2 linked regions of the Rhodospirillum rubrum ATCC 11170 genome follow. The protein of the gene in region 2 binds, or shares a complex with, the protein of the main gene of each other region. Links are inferred from orthologs where the notes say so. Each region holds a gene or a part of one and is shown on either strand. Other genes may lie near its edges.

Region 1 (7,327 bases), 1.1 Mb from region 2 along the record:
GCGGGTGGTCACCCCGCAAGAGGCGATGGCCGAGGGGGCCGATGTGCTGGTGATCGGCCGGCCGATCACCGGGGCGACCGATCCCGCCCAGGCGGCGCGGCTGATCGCCGGGGAAATCGTGGGATGGGACGTCGGGATATGAGCGAGACCCTGATCAAGATCTGTGGATTGACCGACGAGGACGGCGTCGATGCCGCCGTCGAAGCCGGGGTCGACATGATCGGCTTCGTTTTCTTCGAGCCCTCGCCGCGCGATCTCGATCCGGCGCGGGCGGCCGAACTGCTGGACGGCGTGCCCCATGCCGAAGAGGGCGGGCCGCTGCGCGTCGGTTTGTTCGTCGATGCCGATGATGCGACCCTGGAGGCGGTTTTCGCCGGGGTGCGCCTGGACGTTTTGCAGTTCCATGGCGAGGAAAGCCCCGAGCGGGTGGAATGGGCGCGCCTGGAATACGGCCTGCCGGTGATCAAGGCCCTGCCGATCGCCAGCGCCGCCGATCTGGAGCGGGCGGCGCTTTATGCCGAGGTCGCCGATTACCTGCTGTTTGACGCCCGCCCCCCGGCCGGCGCCGACCGCCCGGGCGGCCATGCCCAGACCTTCGACTGGTCGCTGCTGGCCGGTTTCTCGGCGCCGGTGCCCTGGTTGCTGGCCGGCGGCCTGACGCCCGAGAACGTCGCCGAAGCCATCAAGGTCAGCGGCGCCACCGCCGTGGATGTGTCGAGCGGCGTGGAGACGGTGCGCGGGATCAAGGATCCCGAGCGCGTCAGCGCCTTCGTCAAAGCCGTTCGCGAAGGCTGAAGCGCCATGATCCCGCCCTATCGCGAGCACCCGCTGCGCGAGGTGTTGATTAACGAGTTGCACGCCCGGCCCTCGGAAACCATCGAGGCGCCGGTCCGGCTGAGCCATTTGGCGGTGCTGACGGGCGAGATCACCGATCCCAGCCTGGACCACCTGGGGCTGCTCTGCGCGCGCATGGGCGAAACGGTGCCGGCCAAGGGGGCGACCCGCTTCAACGCCAATCTGGGCGGGCTGGGCCTGCAGTTCGAACGTCATACCGAGTTCTGCACCTATACTTTCCAGCGCCGCGGGCGAACGGGGGATCTGCCCTTCGACCAGCCGGCGCTTGATATGGTGCCACCCGACTGGCTGGCCACCCTGCCCGGTCAGGTGCTGTCGGCGGTGCATCTGGTGGTCGAGCCCAAGGACACGCCCGAGTATTCGATCGAGGAACTCAGCATTCGCCATTTCGCCGGCAATCCGGTGGTCGGGTCGGCGGTCGGAGGCGGCGCCGCCTTCGCCTATTCCGATCTGCGATTGCACGATGACCGCTGCCTGCGCATGCTGATCCGCGACGTCGATCTCAATCCCCGTCATGCCGGACGTCTGGTGCAGCGGCTGCTCGAGCTCAACACCTATCGGGCCCTGGCGCTGCTCGCCCTACCGATGGCCCGGGAATCGAGCCCGGGCCTGCGACGGATCGATATGGTCCTGGCCCATGTAGCGGCGCGGATGGCCGATCCCAACGGCGTGGATTCCGATGCCGAATTGTTATCGGAGCTGTCCAATCTGACCGCCGAGGTCGAATCCCTGGCGGCGGCCAATTCCTATCGCATCGCCGCCACCCGGGCCTATCACGCCCTGGTCCAGCGCCGGCTGGAGGAATTGCGCGAGGTGCGTCTTGATGGCGTCGTTACCTTCGGCGCCTTCATGGACCGCCGATTGACCCCGGCGATGGCCACGGTGGACTCGGTTTCCGAACGCATCGAGTCGCTGTCCGAACGCGGGGCGCGGGTCGCCAGTCTGCTGCGCGCCCGGGTCGAGGTCGATCTTCAGGCCCAGAACAAGCGCCTGCTTGAAAGCATGAACCGCCGGGCCCGCATCCAGCTGCGTCTGCAAGAGGCGGTTGAAGGGCTGTCGGTGGTGGCCATCAGTTATTATCTGGTCGGGCTTGTCGGCTATATGGCCAAGGGCGTGTCCGGCGCCGGGGTGGAGGTCAAGGAAAGCGTCGTCACCGCCATCGCCGTACCGGTGATCGTCGCCAGCGTCTGGCTGGTGTTGCGCCGGGCCAAACGCGCCATGCTCAATCGCGCCGATTAATCCCTTCAAGGCGGACCGCATAAGATCGCCGCGCCCTTGGCGCCGGCCCGGTGGGGTCGCATAAGATCGCGGCGCTCTTGGCGCCGGCCCGACGGGGCCGCATAAAAGAGCGGCGCTCTTGGCGCCGGGTGATGGGCTGCGCTATAACCAGCACCCGCCAGGAAGGGATCTCCGATGACCACCATGCCAAACACCTACCGCTCCGGCCCCGATGATCGCGGTCATTTCGGACTGCACGGCGGGCGCTATGTCGCCGAAACCCTGATGCCGCTGATCCTCGATCTGGAAAAGGCTTGGGAAGCGACCCGCGATGATCCGGCGTTCAAGGCCGAGCTGGGCGGCTATCTCGCCACCTATGTCGGCCGGCCGAGCCCGCTGTACTTCGCCCGCCGTCTGACCGAGGCCCTGGGCGGGGCAAAGATCTATTTCAAGCGCGAAGACCTCAACCATACGGGCGCCCATAAGATCAACAATTGCATGGGGCAGATCCTGCTCGCCAGGCGCATGGGCAAGACGCGGATCATCGCCGAAACCGGCGCCGGCCAGCATGGGGTGGCCACCGCCACCGTCTGCGCCCTGTTTGGCATGCCCTGCGTGATTTACATGGGCGCCACCGATATCGAGCGTCAGGCGCCCAATGTGTTCCGCATGAAGCTGCTTGGCGCCGAGGTCCGCCCGGTGACCAGCGGCGCGGGCACCCTCAAGGACGCGATGAACGACGCCATGCGCGACTGGGTCGCCAATGTCGCCGACACCTATTACCTGATCGGCACGGCGGCCGGCCCCCATCCCTATCCGGCGATGGTCCGCGACCTGCAGAAGGTCATCGGCGAGGAAGCCCGCGCCCAGGTGCTCGAGGCCGAGGGTCGGCTGCCCGACACCCTGATCGCCTGCATCGGCGGCGGCTCCAACGCCATCGGCCTGTTCCACCCCTTCCTGGACGATCCCGACGTGCGCATCATCGGTGTCGAGGCCGCCGGCGAGGGCTTGGACAAGCGCCATGCCGCCTCAATGGCCGGGGGGCGTCTGGGCGTGCTGCATGGCAACCGCACCTATCTGCTTCAGGACGGCGCCGGCCAGATCACCGAGGCCCATTCGATTTCCGCCGGCCTGGATTATCCCGGCGTCGGCCCCGAGCACGCCTGGCTCAAGGACAGCGGCCGGGTCGAGTATGTGCCGATCACCGACGACGAGGCGGTTCACGCCTTCCAGGAAACCACCAAGCTCGAAGGGATCATTCCGGCCCTGGAAAGCAGCCACGCCATCGCCCATGCCATGAAGATCGCCCCCACCCTGCCGGCCGATCATCTGATGGTGGTCAGCCTGTCGGGGCGCGGCGACAAGGACGTGGGGACGATCGCCAAGGTTCTGGGCAGTGATTTCAAGGGAATGATGCCGTGAGCGCCACCACGCCGACCACCGATCGCCTCTCCCGCCGCTTCGCCGCCCTCAAGGCCGAAGGCCGGGGGGGCCTTGTCACCTATGTCATGGCCGGCGATCCCGACCAGGAAACGGCCCTCGCCCTGATGCGCGGCCTGCCCGGCGCCGGGGCCGATATCATCGAATTGGGAATGCCGTTTTCCGATCCGATGGCCGATGGCCCGGCGATCCAGGCCGCCGCCCTGCGCGCCCTGGCCGCCGGGATGACCCTGACGGGGACCTTGGAAACCCTGAAGGCGTTCCGCGCCACCGATGATGACACCCCGGTGGTTCTGATGGGCTATTACAATCCCATCCATTATTACGGGGCCGAGGCCTTCGCCCGCGACGCCGCCCTGGCCGGCGCCGACGGCCTGATCATCGTCGACCTGCCGCCCGAGGAGGCCGACGAGCTTCTACCCTTCCTGCGCGCCCAGGGTCTGCATCTGATCATGCTGGCGACGCCGACCACCGATGAGGCGCGGCTGCCGGCGATTCTCGAGCGGGCGAGCGGGTTTCTTTATTATGTTTCGATCGCCGGCATCACCGGAACGGCCGCCGCCGATGCCGGGGGCGTCGCCCAGGCGGTCGCCCGCATCCGCCGGAAAACCGATCTGCCGATCGCCATCGGCTTTGGCGTATCCACCCCGGCCCAGGCGGCGACGATGGCGCGGGTCGGTGATGCCGCCGTGGTCGGTTCGGCCATTGTCCGCCGGCTGGCCGAGGGCGGGGACGTGCTGGGCTTCGTTGGCGAATTGGCCGGCGCCCTGCGCAAGGTCGACGCGGCGGGGTAAATCAAATCACCCGCGCCCGGAGAGCGGCTGTTTTGGCTCGTCCCCGGGCGCCGGGCGCGATGCCTGATCTAGGGCGGGGAGCGTGCAATCAGATTCACGCTCCCCGTCCTACGATTTTGATAGTCAAGCAAATCGTCGTCGCACTCTGGTTCAGATTGCTAGGGGATTTGCTCTAGCTTAACAGCGAGTGCCGTTCGCGCTCGGCCGGCTCATCGGCGACCTCCGCGGCGGTGGGATTGGACGTATAGGCCAGCAGGCTTTTGTTCACATCCACCGAGGCCGCCTTTTCCTGAAGGGCGATCACCGCCTGACCGGCTGTGGCGGTAGCGGCGGTAGCGGCGGTCGTCGCGGTGGCGGTGGCGGTGGTCGTCGCGGTGGCGGCCGCGATCGGCGTTCCATTGGTTTTTTCTTCGAACTGCGCCTTGATCATTTCGCGGATCTCCGCCTCGATCTTTTCGCGTTCGTCGGCCGGCAGGGCGGCGAGACTTGCCTCGTCCAGGCCCTTGGCGGCCAGTAAGCTGTAGCGCATCTTCTCCGCCGGGCTCAGGTTCACGAAGGCGAGGAACTCGTTCTTGGCCTTGGTCCCCTCCGACTCCGCGTCCTCTTCGACCCCGGCGGCGCCAGGCGAGTTGAGGAAAGTCGAAAACAGCCCCTGTACCTTGTCTTTCTCCTTGTCCTTATCCTTGCTGCTCGTCGTCAAGGACGACGACGGGGAATTTCCCGATCCTATCACCTCGATCGTCATCGCAAATCCTCCTGATCGTCTGGTGGGTGATGGCAGGCAAGAACCATGCCGGGTTGCGGCGACGGGGGTCGGCGGATTTGCCGGGGATCGCCGGGGATCGGCGGAGGTAAGGGGGGCCGAAACTGCCCGGTGCGGGCAGTTTTTGCCCGGTCAGCCCGTTGATGACGATCGATGGGGCGCGGCTCGGGCTTTCCCACGCCCCGCCGACGTGATAGACCCCCACCTTCGCGCAACGGTCTAGAGAGCACGCGACCCATGAACTGGCTGACAACCTACGTCCGGCCCAAGATCCGCAGCCTCGTCGGCCCCCGGGAGGTCCCCGAGAACCTCTGGCGGAAGTGCCCGGCTTGCGGGCATATGATCTTCCACAAAGAGTTGGAAAAGGCCCTTCAGGTCTGCACCCATTGCGGCCATCACATGCGCCTGCCGATCAAGCAGCGCCTGGAGCTGTTGTTCGATGACGGCGCCTATACGGCGATCGAGCTGCCCAAGCCGCCGCTTGATCCGCTGCGCTTCAAGGACATCAAGCGCTATTCCGACCGCTTGAAGGAAGCCCAGGCCAAAACCGGCGAAAAAGACGCGATCATCGTCGGTCATGGCAAGCTGATGGGCCAGGGCGTGGTCGTCGCCGCCTTCAATTTCGACTTCATGGGCGGCTCGATGGGCATGGCCGTGGGCGAGGGGCTGGTCGCCGCCGCCGAACTGGCCTTGCTGCAAAAGGTGCCGCTGATCGCCATCCCGTCGTCGGGGGGGGCGCGCATGCAGGAAGGCATCCTGTCGCTGATGCAGATGGCGCGCTCGACCGTCGCCGTCGATCGGGTGAAGGAAGCCGGCCTGCCCTATATTGTGCTGCTCACCGATCCGACCACCGGCGGCGTCACCGCCTCCTTCGCCATGCTGGGCGATATCGCCCTGGCCGAACCCGGGGCGGTGATCGGTTTCGCCGGCGCCCGGGTGATCGAGACGACGATCCGCGAAAAACTGCCCGAAGGCTTCCAGCGTTCCGAATACCTGCTGGAACACGGCATGGTCGACATGGTGGTGCCGCGTTCCGAGCTGAAGGAGACCTTGGCCCGCTTGATGGCGCTGCTGATGCGCCGCCCGCCAGCCGCCGAGGTGGTGACCCTGTCGCCGGACCACCGCCCCGCCGTGGTCGAGACGCCGCGCGAGGCGCCCAAGCCCAAGCCCCGGCCGCCGGTCGAGGATTTGGAGGCGGTGGCCCGCAAGGTCGATGACGCCGACTTCGACGGGGCGGACGCCCCGCCACCGCCCGCGCCCAAGCCGGCGAAGCCTTAGGCGGACCGTTGGCATGAACGCTCCCGATGGGGTGCTCGCCCGCTTGATGGGCCTGCACCCCAAGGTGATCGACCTGTCGCTCGGCCGCGTCGAGCGGTTGCTGGCCGCCCTGGGCCACCCCGAACGGGCCCTGCCGCCGGTCATCCATGTCGCGGGCACCAATGGCAAGGGATCGGTGGTCGCCACCTGCCGGGCCCTTCTGGAGGCGGCGGGCTACCGGGTCCATGTCTATACCAGCCCCCATTTGGTGCGCTTTGGCGAACGCATCCGGCTGGCCGGCACCCTGATCGCCGACGAGGCGCTCCGTCGGCTGCTTGAAGAGGTGGAAAGCGCCAATGCCAAGGCGCCGATCACCTTTTTCGAGGTGACGACGGCGGCGGCCTTCCTGGCCTTTTCGCGAAGCCCCGCCGATGTGACCTTGCTCGAGGTCGGCCTGGGCGGGCGCCTTGACGCCACCAATGTCATCGCCGATCCCGCCGTTTGCGCGGTGACGCCGATCGATCTTGATCATCAGCAGTATCTGGGATCAACGCTGACGGCCATCGCCGGGGAAAAGGCCGGGATTCTCAAGGCCGGAGCCCCCGCCGTCATCGCCCCCCAACCGCCCGAGGCCGCCCAAACCCTCGCCGCCCGCGCCACCGCCGTCGGCGCGCCGACCCTCTGGGCCGGGCGCGACTGGTCGTGGGAGCGCACGACGACGGGCTGGCGTTTCGCCGGGCTCGATCTGCCGCTCCCCGTGCTTGCCGGTCCCCATCAACTGGGCAACGCCGCCCAGGCCCTGGCGGTGATCGACGCCCTGGAGGCACGGACCGGCCTGCGGGTCGAGGGCGTGGCGCGGGCCAGGGGGCTGCGCGCCGTCGACTGGCCGGCCCGCCTGCAACGGTTAGACAGCGGCCCCTTGGTCGAGAGACTGGCCCCGGGAACCACCTTGTGGCTGGACGGTGGCCATAATCCCCATGCCGGCCGCGCCCTGGCCGCC
Region 2 (7,438 bases):
CGGGCGCCGAGGATGGCCTTCTTCAAGGTCTTGTTGACGGTGGGGTCGAAACGCTCGTCGCCGTCCTTGCCGTCCCAGGTGCGGGTGGCTTCCATCACGGCGTTGAGGTTCTGCGAGCACAGCTTGGAGCCCGAAACCAGGGCGGCGACCTTTTGTTCCTCGCGCGCCTTCCAGGTGATGAATTCTTCGATGTCGGGGTGATCGATATCGCAGATCACCATCTTGGCCGCCCGGCGGGTGGTGCCGCCCGATTTGATCGCCCCGGCGGCGCGGTCGCCGATCTTGAGGAAGCTCATCAAACCCGACGACTTGCCGCCGCCCGACAGCGATTCGCCGCTGGCGCGCAGCGACGAGAAATTGGTGCCGGTGCCGCTGCCGTATTTGAACAGCCGCGCCTCGCGCACCCACAAGTCCATGATGCCGCCGTCATTGACCAGATCGTCATTGACCGACTGGATGAAGCAGGCGTGGGGCTGGGGATGCTCATAGGCGCTTTCCGAGCGCTTTACTTCGCCGGTTTTGAAATCGACATAGAAATGCCCCTGGCTCGGACCGTCGATGCCATAGGCCCAATGCAGGCCGGTATTGAACCACTGGGGGGAATTGGGGGCGCCGACCTGGGTGGCCAGCATGTGGCGCATTTCGTCAAAGAAGGCCTGGGCGTCGCTTTCGGCGTCGAAATAGCCGCCCTTCCAACCCCAATAGGTCCAGGTGCCGGCCAGCCGGTCGAAGACCTGACGGCTGTCGGATTCGCCAACCAAGCGCTCCTCGGTGGGCAGGCTTTCCAGGGCCTCGGTGTCGGGCTCGCTGCGCCACAGCCATTCGGGAACATCGGCCTCGGGCACGGGGCGCAGGCGGGCGGGAATGCCGGCCTTGCGGAAATACTTCTGGGCCAGAACGTCGGTCGCGACCTGACTCCAGGCATCGGGCACCAGAACGGCGTCGGCGCGGAAAACCACCGAGCCGTCGGGATTGCGGATTTCGCTGATCGCCTCGCGGAAACCGATGGCGGCATAGGGGCTCTGGCCATCCGTGGTGAAGTGACGCTCGATACGCATTGGTCCGTCCTTGGCTGTCTGACCTGACCCGGGGGAGGGCCCATGGACAGGTTTCCGGGGAGACGCGCCGCATCATACGGCTCTGCTACGTCCTCGGAGGGTGGGTAGGAAAAAAAGAATGACGTTGGTAAGGCGCCGGAAAACCTTGCGAATCCCCTGTCAACCTGAAAAGGGCGGGGCCACAAGATCTAGCTTCGTTCGCCGTGTTGGGGCCTAGATTATGTGTCTCCGGGAGGGGCTACAACTGGTTTTTTTCGCCTGACGCAGCCAAAATTTGTTGTGAGGGCGGGAACCCCTGGCGGGCTGCGGAGTCGGGCGGATGAAGTTTTTGGGCCTTGGCCTCGGGCTGGACGGACGGGAGCGCTTGCGCCATAGTGCGGCGCGACCAACCTTTCCCAGGGACTCGCGATAAGGAGTGAGACCGCCATGAGTTTCGCGACCCGGCTTTACACCATGCGCAACGGCGAACTGGTGGGCGAGGACGCCTTCGGCAACCGTTATTATCAAGAGAAGCGCTCCGCCCTGGGCCGAGAGGGGCTCTACCGGCGCAAGCGCTGGGTCTTCTATAAGGGAAAGGCCGAGGGGTCGAAGGTGCCCGCCGAATGGCACGCTTGGCTCCATCACACCAGCGACGCCCCCTTGGCGACGCCGGCGGCGGAGTGGGCCCAGCCCCATCAGCCCAATTTGACCGGAACGCTGGGCGCCTATGTTCCCGATGGCGATGAACGCGCCGGCGGCCGGCGCGCGGCGGCGACGGGCGATTATCAGCCCTGGCGCCCGTGAACACCCCGGTTTCTAGGCCGATGACGATAAGGACGACGAATGGCTGAGAGCCCCCGCAGGGAAACTCTGATCGGCGGCGCGGTGGTCTTGCTGGGCGTGGCGTTGCTGGCGGCGACATCGATCAATCGCCACGACGCTTCGGGACAGGCTGGAGCCTATCAGGTCGAAGCGGTGTTCAACCGAACCGATGGCATCGGCATCGGCAGTCCCGTTCGCTTGGCCGGCATTCCGATCGGCCGCATCGTCGGCCACAAGCTTGATCCCGAGTACCGGGCGATCGTGACCATGCGCCTGGATCTGCCCAACGAATTGCCCGACGACACCGCCGCCAAAATTCAAACCGATGGCCTGCTCGGCTCGAAATATATCGAACTGGTCTCGCTGGGCGGCGGCTATGGGACGATCGCCCCGGGCGGACGGCTTGATTACAGCCAGGATTCGGTGATCGTCGAGGACCTGCTGGTCAAGATCGTCGCCATGGCCAAGATCAAGCGCGGCCTTGATCCCGATATTCCGGCCGCCGAGCAGCAAAAAGCCAAGGCCGCCAGCCACCCTCAGGCGCCGCCGCCCGGCGGTGCCGGTGATCCCGGCGACCCCTTCGGCGGTGGGGCGGTCGCCCCGCCCGAGGTCAATCCCTTCGCGCCCGGGCCCTTTGAGGACGATCCGCCACCGCCCGAACCCGGGGTGTTCTCCCCCGATCCGGGTCGGGATGGCGTTTCCGAGCCGCCGCCGGCCCAGGATACGCGCCACGATATGCGCACGAATACGCTAAACGATACGGCGGGAACGGCGCCCGGCGCCGTGACCTTGGCCTCTTTGCCCGCCGTGCAAGCCGATGTGGAAGAAGGACGATAGGATGCGTAACCCGATCGAAACGATCATGGGCGCGGTGGTTCTGGTCGTTGCCGCCTTTTTCCTGGTTTTTGCCTATAACACCGCCGATCTCAAGGCGGTGACCGGCTATCCGATCCAGGCGGTTTTCCTCAAGGTCGGTGGTTTGGTGACGGGCAGCGACGTGCGGATCAACGGCGTCAAGGTCGGCACCGTCACCGGCCAGACCCTGGATTCCGATACCTACGAGGCGGTGGTCGATATGACCATCAGCGGCGATATCCATATTCCCGAGGACTCGCGCGCCGCCATCGTCAGCGATGGTCTGCTGGGGGGCAAATACGTGCGCCTGGAACCCGGCCAATCGGCGACCAGACTAGCCGCCAACGCCCGCCTGACCCATACCCAGGATTTCCAGTCGATGGAAGAACTGGTGGGCGAGATCATCTTCCTCGCGACACAGCCCGCTCCCGGGTCTTGAGGCTTACCATGCTCCGTCTGGTTTCCAGCCCCCGCGCCGCCGTTCTTTCGGCAACGGGCGGCCTTTGCCTGATGCTTGCCGCCACCGCCCCGGCCGGGGCCGAGGATATCAACGCCGATACCGCCCGCCTGGGCTGGCTTGACAAGACCACGGCGCGGGTGGGCGAAAGCAGCATCGCCGTGGGCGGCGACCTGCGGCTGGGGTCGCTGACCATCACCGTGCGCTCCTGCGTGCGCCGGGTGCCGCCCGACGATCCCGAAAGCGCCGCTTTCCTTGATATCGTCGAACGCGCCGAAGGGGTGGCGGCCAAGCAGATCTTCGAAGGCTGGATGTTCGCATCCAGCCCGTCGCTCTCGGCGATGGACCACGCGGTTTACGATGTCTGGGTCCTGCGCTGCGAGATCCCGGCCGACCGTGACGCCGGCGATAGCGGCAAGCCCGAAAGCGCCCCCGAAGCCGCCCCCATCCCGGTCGATCCCGGCGGCGCCCCGCTCGATTAAGGCGCCCCCTCGCGGTCCGGCCCCCCGGTCAGTAACCGCTGGGGGTGTCCAGGGCCGCCAGGACGTCGGGGACGTCGACGGTGAAATCGCCCATCACCTGCAAGGCGTTGCCAAGGCGGGCGTGGTAAAGCGGCCGGGCGATTTCGACGGCGCCCATGCTGCGCAGGTGGTTGGTGGTGAACTGGGTGTCGAGCAGGCGGAAACCGCCGCGTTTGAGCCGGGCGACCAGATGGCAGAGCGCCACCTTGGAGGCGTTGTCGACGCGCGAGAACATGCTTTCGCCAAAGAACACCCCGCCCATCGCCAGACCGTAAAGCCCGCCGACCAACTGGTCGCCCTGCCAGCATTCGACGCTATGGCCAAGGCCGAGGTCGAACAGGTCGGTGAACAGATGCTCGATCTCGGCATTGATCCAGGTTTCGTCCCGGCCGGGCACCGGGGCGGCGCATTGCTTGAGCACCTCGACGAAGACCGTATCGATGGTGACGGTGAAAGGGCAGTGGCGCAGCACCTTGCGCAGCGAGCGCGAGACATGCAAGCCGTCCAGCGGCAAAACGCCGCGCTCGTCGGGGTCGATCCAATAGAGTTGCGGGTCGTCATGGGCGCGCGCCATCGGGAAAACCCCGCTGGCATAGGCCCTGACCAGAATTTCCGGGGTGATCGAAATCACCGGCTGCACACCTTCTTCATCGCGTAGGAACGGCTCCGCTCAAGAAATCGGGGACGGCTTCCCGCGCGCGGCGGGAGGCCGTCCCCAAAGGAGATAGGATCAAAATTCCGGCGCGAAAGGCCTATTGGTCCACGAAGTTCTCGAGCCAGCGGATGTCATAGGCGCCATCGACGAATTCGGGGGCGCGGACGATGCGGCGATGCAGCGGCAAGGTGGTTTGAATCCCCTCGATGACGAATTCATCAAGGGCCCGGCGCAGCCGCATCAGGCATTCGTTGCGGGTCGCCCCGTGAACGATCAGCTTGGCGACCATGCTGTCGTAATGGGGAGGCACCATCACCCCCTGGTACAGCCCGGAATCCACGCGCACGCCCATGCCGCCGGGCTGGTGGAAATAGGTCACGCGCCCGGGGGAGGGGGCGAAGGTCACCGGATCCTCGGCGTTGACCCGGCATTCGATGGCATGGCCATGGAAGCGGATCGCCGATTGGTCATAACCCAGCGGCGCCCCGGCGGCGATGCGGATCTGCTCGCGCACCACATCGATGCCGGTGATCATTTCGGTGACCGGGTGTTCCACCTGAAGGCGGGTGTTCATTTCGATGAAATAGAACTCGCCCTCTTCGTAAAGGAACTCCATGGTGCCGGCGTTGCTGTAGCCTAGGCGTTCGACCGCGCGTCGGGCGATTTCGCCGATGCGGGCGCGCGCCTCGTCGTTGAGCGCCGGCGAGCGGGCTTCTTCAAGCACCTTCTGGTGCTTGCGCTGGAGCGAGCAATCGCGTTCGCCAAGATAGACCGCGCCGCCGTAATTATCGCCAAGCACCTGCACCTCGATATGGCGCGGGTTCTGGAGATATTTCTCCATATAGACTTCGGAATTGCCAAAGGCCGCCTGGGCTTCCGTCCGCGCCGTGCGGAAGGCCTCGCCCAGGTCATGGGGACCGGTGGCGACCTTCATGCCGCGACCGCCGCCGCCGGCGGTCGCCTTGAACAGCACGGGATAGCCAAAGGCCGCGGCGACCTTCAAGCCTTCCTCTTCGCTGGTCACCGCCCCGGCCGACCCGGGCACGCAGGGCAGCCCGGCTTCAAGGGCCGCCTGCTTGGCGGTGATCTTGTCGCCCATCAGGCGGATATGGCGCGGCGACGGGCCGATGAAGGTGAAGCCGTGGTCCTGGACCATCTCGGCGAAATCGGCGTTTTCGGACAAGAAGCCATAGCCGGGGTGGATGGCGTCGGCATTGGTGATGGTCGCCGCCGAGATGATCGCCGCCTTGGACAGATAGCTGTCACGGGCCGAGGGCGGACCGATGCACACCGACTCGTCGGCCAGACGCACATGCATGGCCTCGGAATCGGCGGTGGAATGCACCGCGACGGTCTTGATGCCCATCTCCCGGCAGGCCCGATGGATGCGTAGCGCGATCTCGCCCCGGTTGGCGATGAGGATTTTGTCGAACATGGGGCGCCCGCCCTCCCTCACTCGAGGATGATCAGGGGTTCGCCGAATTCCACCGGAGTGGCGTCGTCGACCAGAATGGCCGCCACCGTACCGGCGCGCGGCGCGCGGACCGGATTGAAGGTCTTCATGGCCTCGATCAGCACCAGGGTCTGGCCCTGGGCGACCTGATCGCCGACCTGCACGAAGGCGGCGGCGCCGGGTTCGCTGGAATGATAGACGACGCCGACCATCGGCGCCTTGATGGCCCCGGGGTGATCGGCCGGATCGGCGACCGCGGCCGGAGCGGCGGCGGCGATGGCGGCCGGCGCGCTGGCATAGGTCACCCCGGTCATGGCACCGCCTTTGGCGATGCGGATACGCAGGGCTCCGCTATCGTATTCGATCTCGGTCAGCCCGGTTTCGTCGAGCAACTCGGCGAGGGCGCGGATCGCGTCGCTGTCGATGGGGGTGTTCGCCATGGGATCGGTTCTCTCCGCAATGAAAGGATATTGGGGGGTCGGGCCGCGAACAGACGGTCAGCTCCGAACGCCCGGTTGGCCGGCGACGGCCTCGAGGGCGAGCGCGTAGCCCAGCGCCCCGAAACCGCAGATCATGCCGACGGCGGCCGCCGACACATAGGAGTGTCGGCGGAAGTCCTCGCGTCGGTGAATATTGGACAAATGAACCTCGATCACCGGCTTTTCACAGGCGAGCAGGGCGTCGAGGATGGCCACCGAGGTATGGGTATAGGCGGCGGCGTTGAGGATGATCGCCCCGTGGCCGTGGCGGGCCTCCTGAATCCAGGTGACCAATTCACCCTCGTGATTGGACTGGCGGAAATCGATGGCAAGGCCAAGGGCGGCCGCCCGTTCCTCGCACAAAACCCGGATGTCGGCCAAGGTGGTCGCCCCGTAGATTTCGGGTTGGCGGGTGCCGAGCAGATTGAGATTGGGGCCGTTGAGGATGAGGATGGGGCGTGCTGTCATCGGATTCCTGGCCCGCGCGGGCTTCTTCTGGCGCTTGGGGGGCGGATAGGGGTTATACCATGCTCCCCGGCCCTCGCAACAAATCCCGCGCCCGCTGACGGGTCATCCCAGTTGAATCCGACTGATCAGCGACCCATACTGAGGCCCTGCGGGACGAGGGCCGTCTCTCCGCCCAGAAAAAGCGGGATCGCTTTCGCGGAGGGGCCGCCCCGGATTGAGAGCCCGCCCAACAAACAGCCATGGAATTCCAAGACATGCGGGTGATCATCAACGGCGAGCCGCGCGAGCTCGCCCCCTCCGTTTCCATCGAGGCCTTGCTGGTTGGCATGGGGGTCGATCCCCGTAAGGTGGCGGTCGAGCGCAACCGCGAGATCGTGGCGCGGACCACTTATAAGGAAACCGCCCTTGATGAGGGCGATCAGCTTGAAATCGTCCATTTCATCGGTGGCGGCGACCGCTCGGACCCCCAGCCGGCCGATGATCCGTTCACCGTGGCCGGTCGGGTGTTCTCGTCGCGGCTGCTGGTCGGCACCGGCAAATACCGCGATTTCGAGGAGACCGCCCGGGCGATCGAAGCCAGCGGCGCCGAAATCGTCACCGTCGCCGTGCGCCGGGTCAATGTCAGCGATCCGTCGCAGCCGATGCTGGTCGATTACGTCGATCCCGCCAAATACACCTATCTGCCCAATAC

Evidence for each region.
Region 1: the proteins of RRU_RS12600 (region 2) and accD are in contact, whole or in part, in a solved structure (PDB 8UXZ), measured with the Escherichia coli proteins. The link is inferred for Rhodospirillum rubrum ATCC 11170 from one-to-one orthologs.

Annotation. Positions count from the first base shown.
Region 1 is NC_007643.1:3,942,420-3,949,746, forward strand. What follows is about bases 4,521-7,327. They hold accD (acetyl-CoA carboxylase, carboxyltransferase subunit beta), read left to right. Parts: upstream 4,521-5,307; coding sequence 5,308-6,348; downstream 6,349-7,327. Other genes in these bases: RRU_RS17720 (hypothetical protein), read right to left, coding at 4,521-5,007; RRU_RS17730 (bifunctional folylpolyglutamate synthase/dihydrofolate synthase), read left to right, coding at 6,362-7,327. Outside these bases: pyrF (orotidine-5'-phosphate decarboxylase), read left to right, coding at 1-142; RRU_RS17700 (phosphoribosylanthranilate isomerase), read left to right, coding at 139-795; RRU_RS17705 (DUF3422 family protein), read left to right, coding at 802-2,094; trpB (tryptophan synthase subunit beta), read left to right, coding at 2,269-3,495; trpA (tryptophan synthase subunit alpha), read left to right, coding at 3,492-4,307; more of RRU_RS17720, read right to left, coding at 4,480-4,520.
Region 2 is NC_007643.1:2,831,706-2,839,143, reverse strand. What follows is about bases 4,521-7,438. They hold RRU_RS12600 (acetyl-CoA carboxylase biotin carboxyl carrier protein), read right to left. Parts: upstream 6,241-7,438; coding sequence 5,800-6,240; downstream 4,521-5,799. Other genes in these bases: RRU_RS12590 (bifunctional sulfur carrier protein/thiazole synthase protein), read left to right, coding at 7,188-7,438; aroQ (type II 3-dehydroquinate dehydratase), read right to left, coding at 6,298-6,747; accC (acetyl-CoA carboxylase biotin carboxylase subunit), read right to left, coding at 4,521-5,782. Also shown: RRU_RS12635 (vitamin B12-dependent ribonucleotide reductase), read right to left, coding at 1-1,058; RRU_RS12630 (NADH:ubiquinone oxidoreductase subunit NDUFA12), read left to right, coding at 1,485-1,841; RRU_RS12625 (MlaD family protein), read left to right, coding at 1,881-2,696; RRU_RS12620 (outer membrane lipid asymmetry maintenance protein MlaD), read left to right, coding at 2,698-3,153; RRU_RS12615 (DUF2155 domain-containing protein), read left to right, coding at 3,162-3,653; aat (leucyl/phenylalanyl-tRNA--protein transferase), read right to left, coding at 3,682-4,323; more of accC, read right to left, coding at 4,445-4,520. UniProt on the Escherichia coli protein: This protein is a component of the acetyl coenzyme A carboxylase complex; first, biotin carboxylase catalyzes the carboxylation of the carrier protein and then the transcarboxylase transfers the carboxyl group to form malonyl-CoA.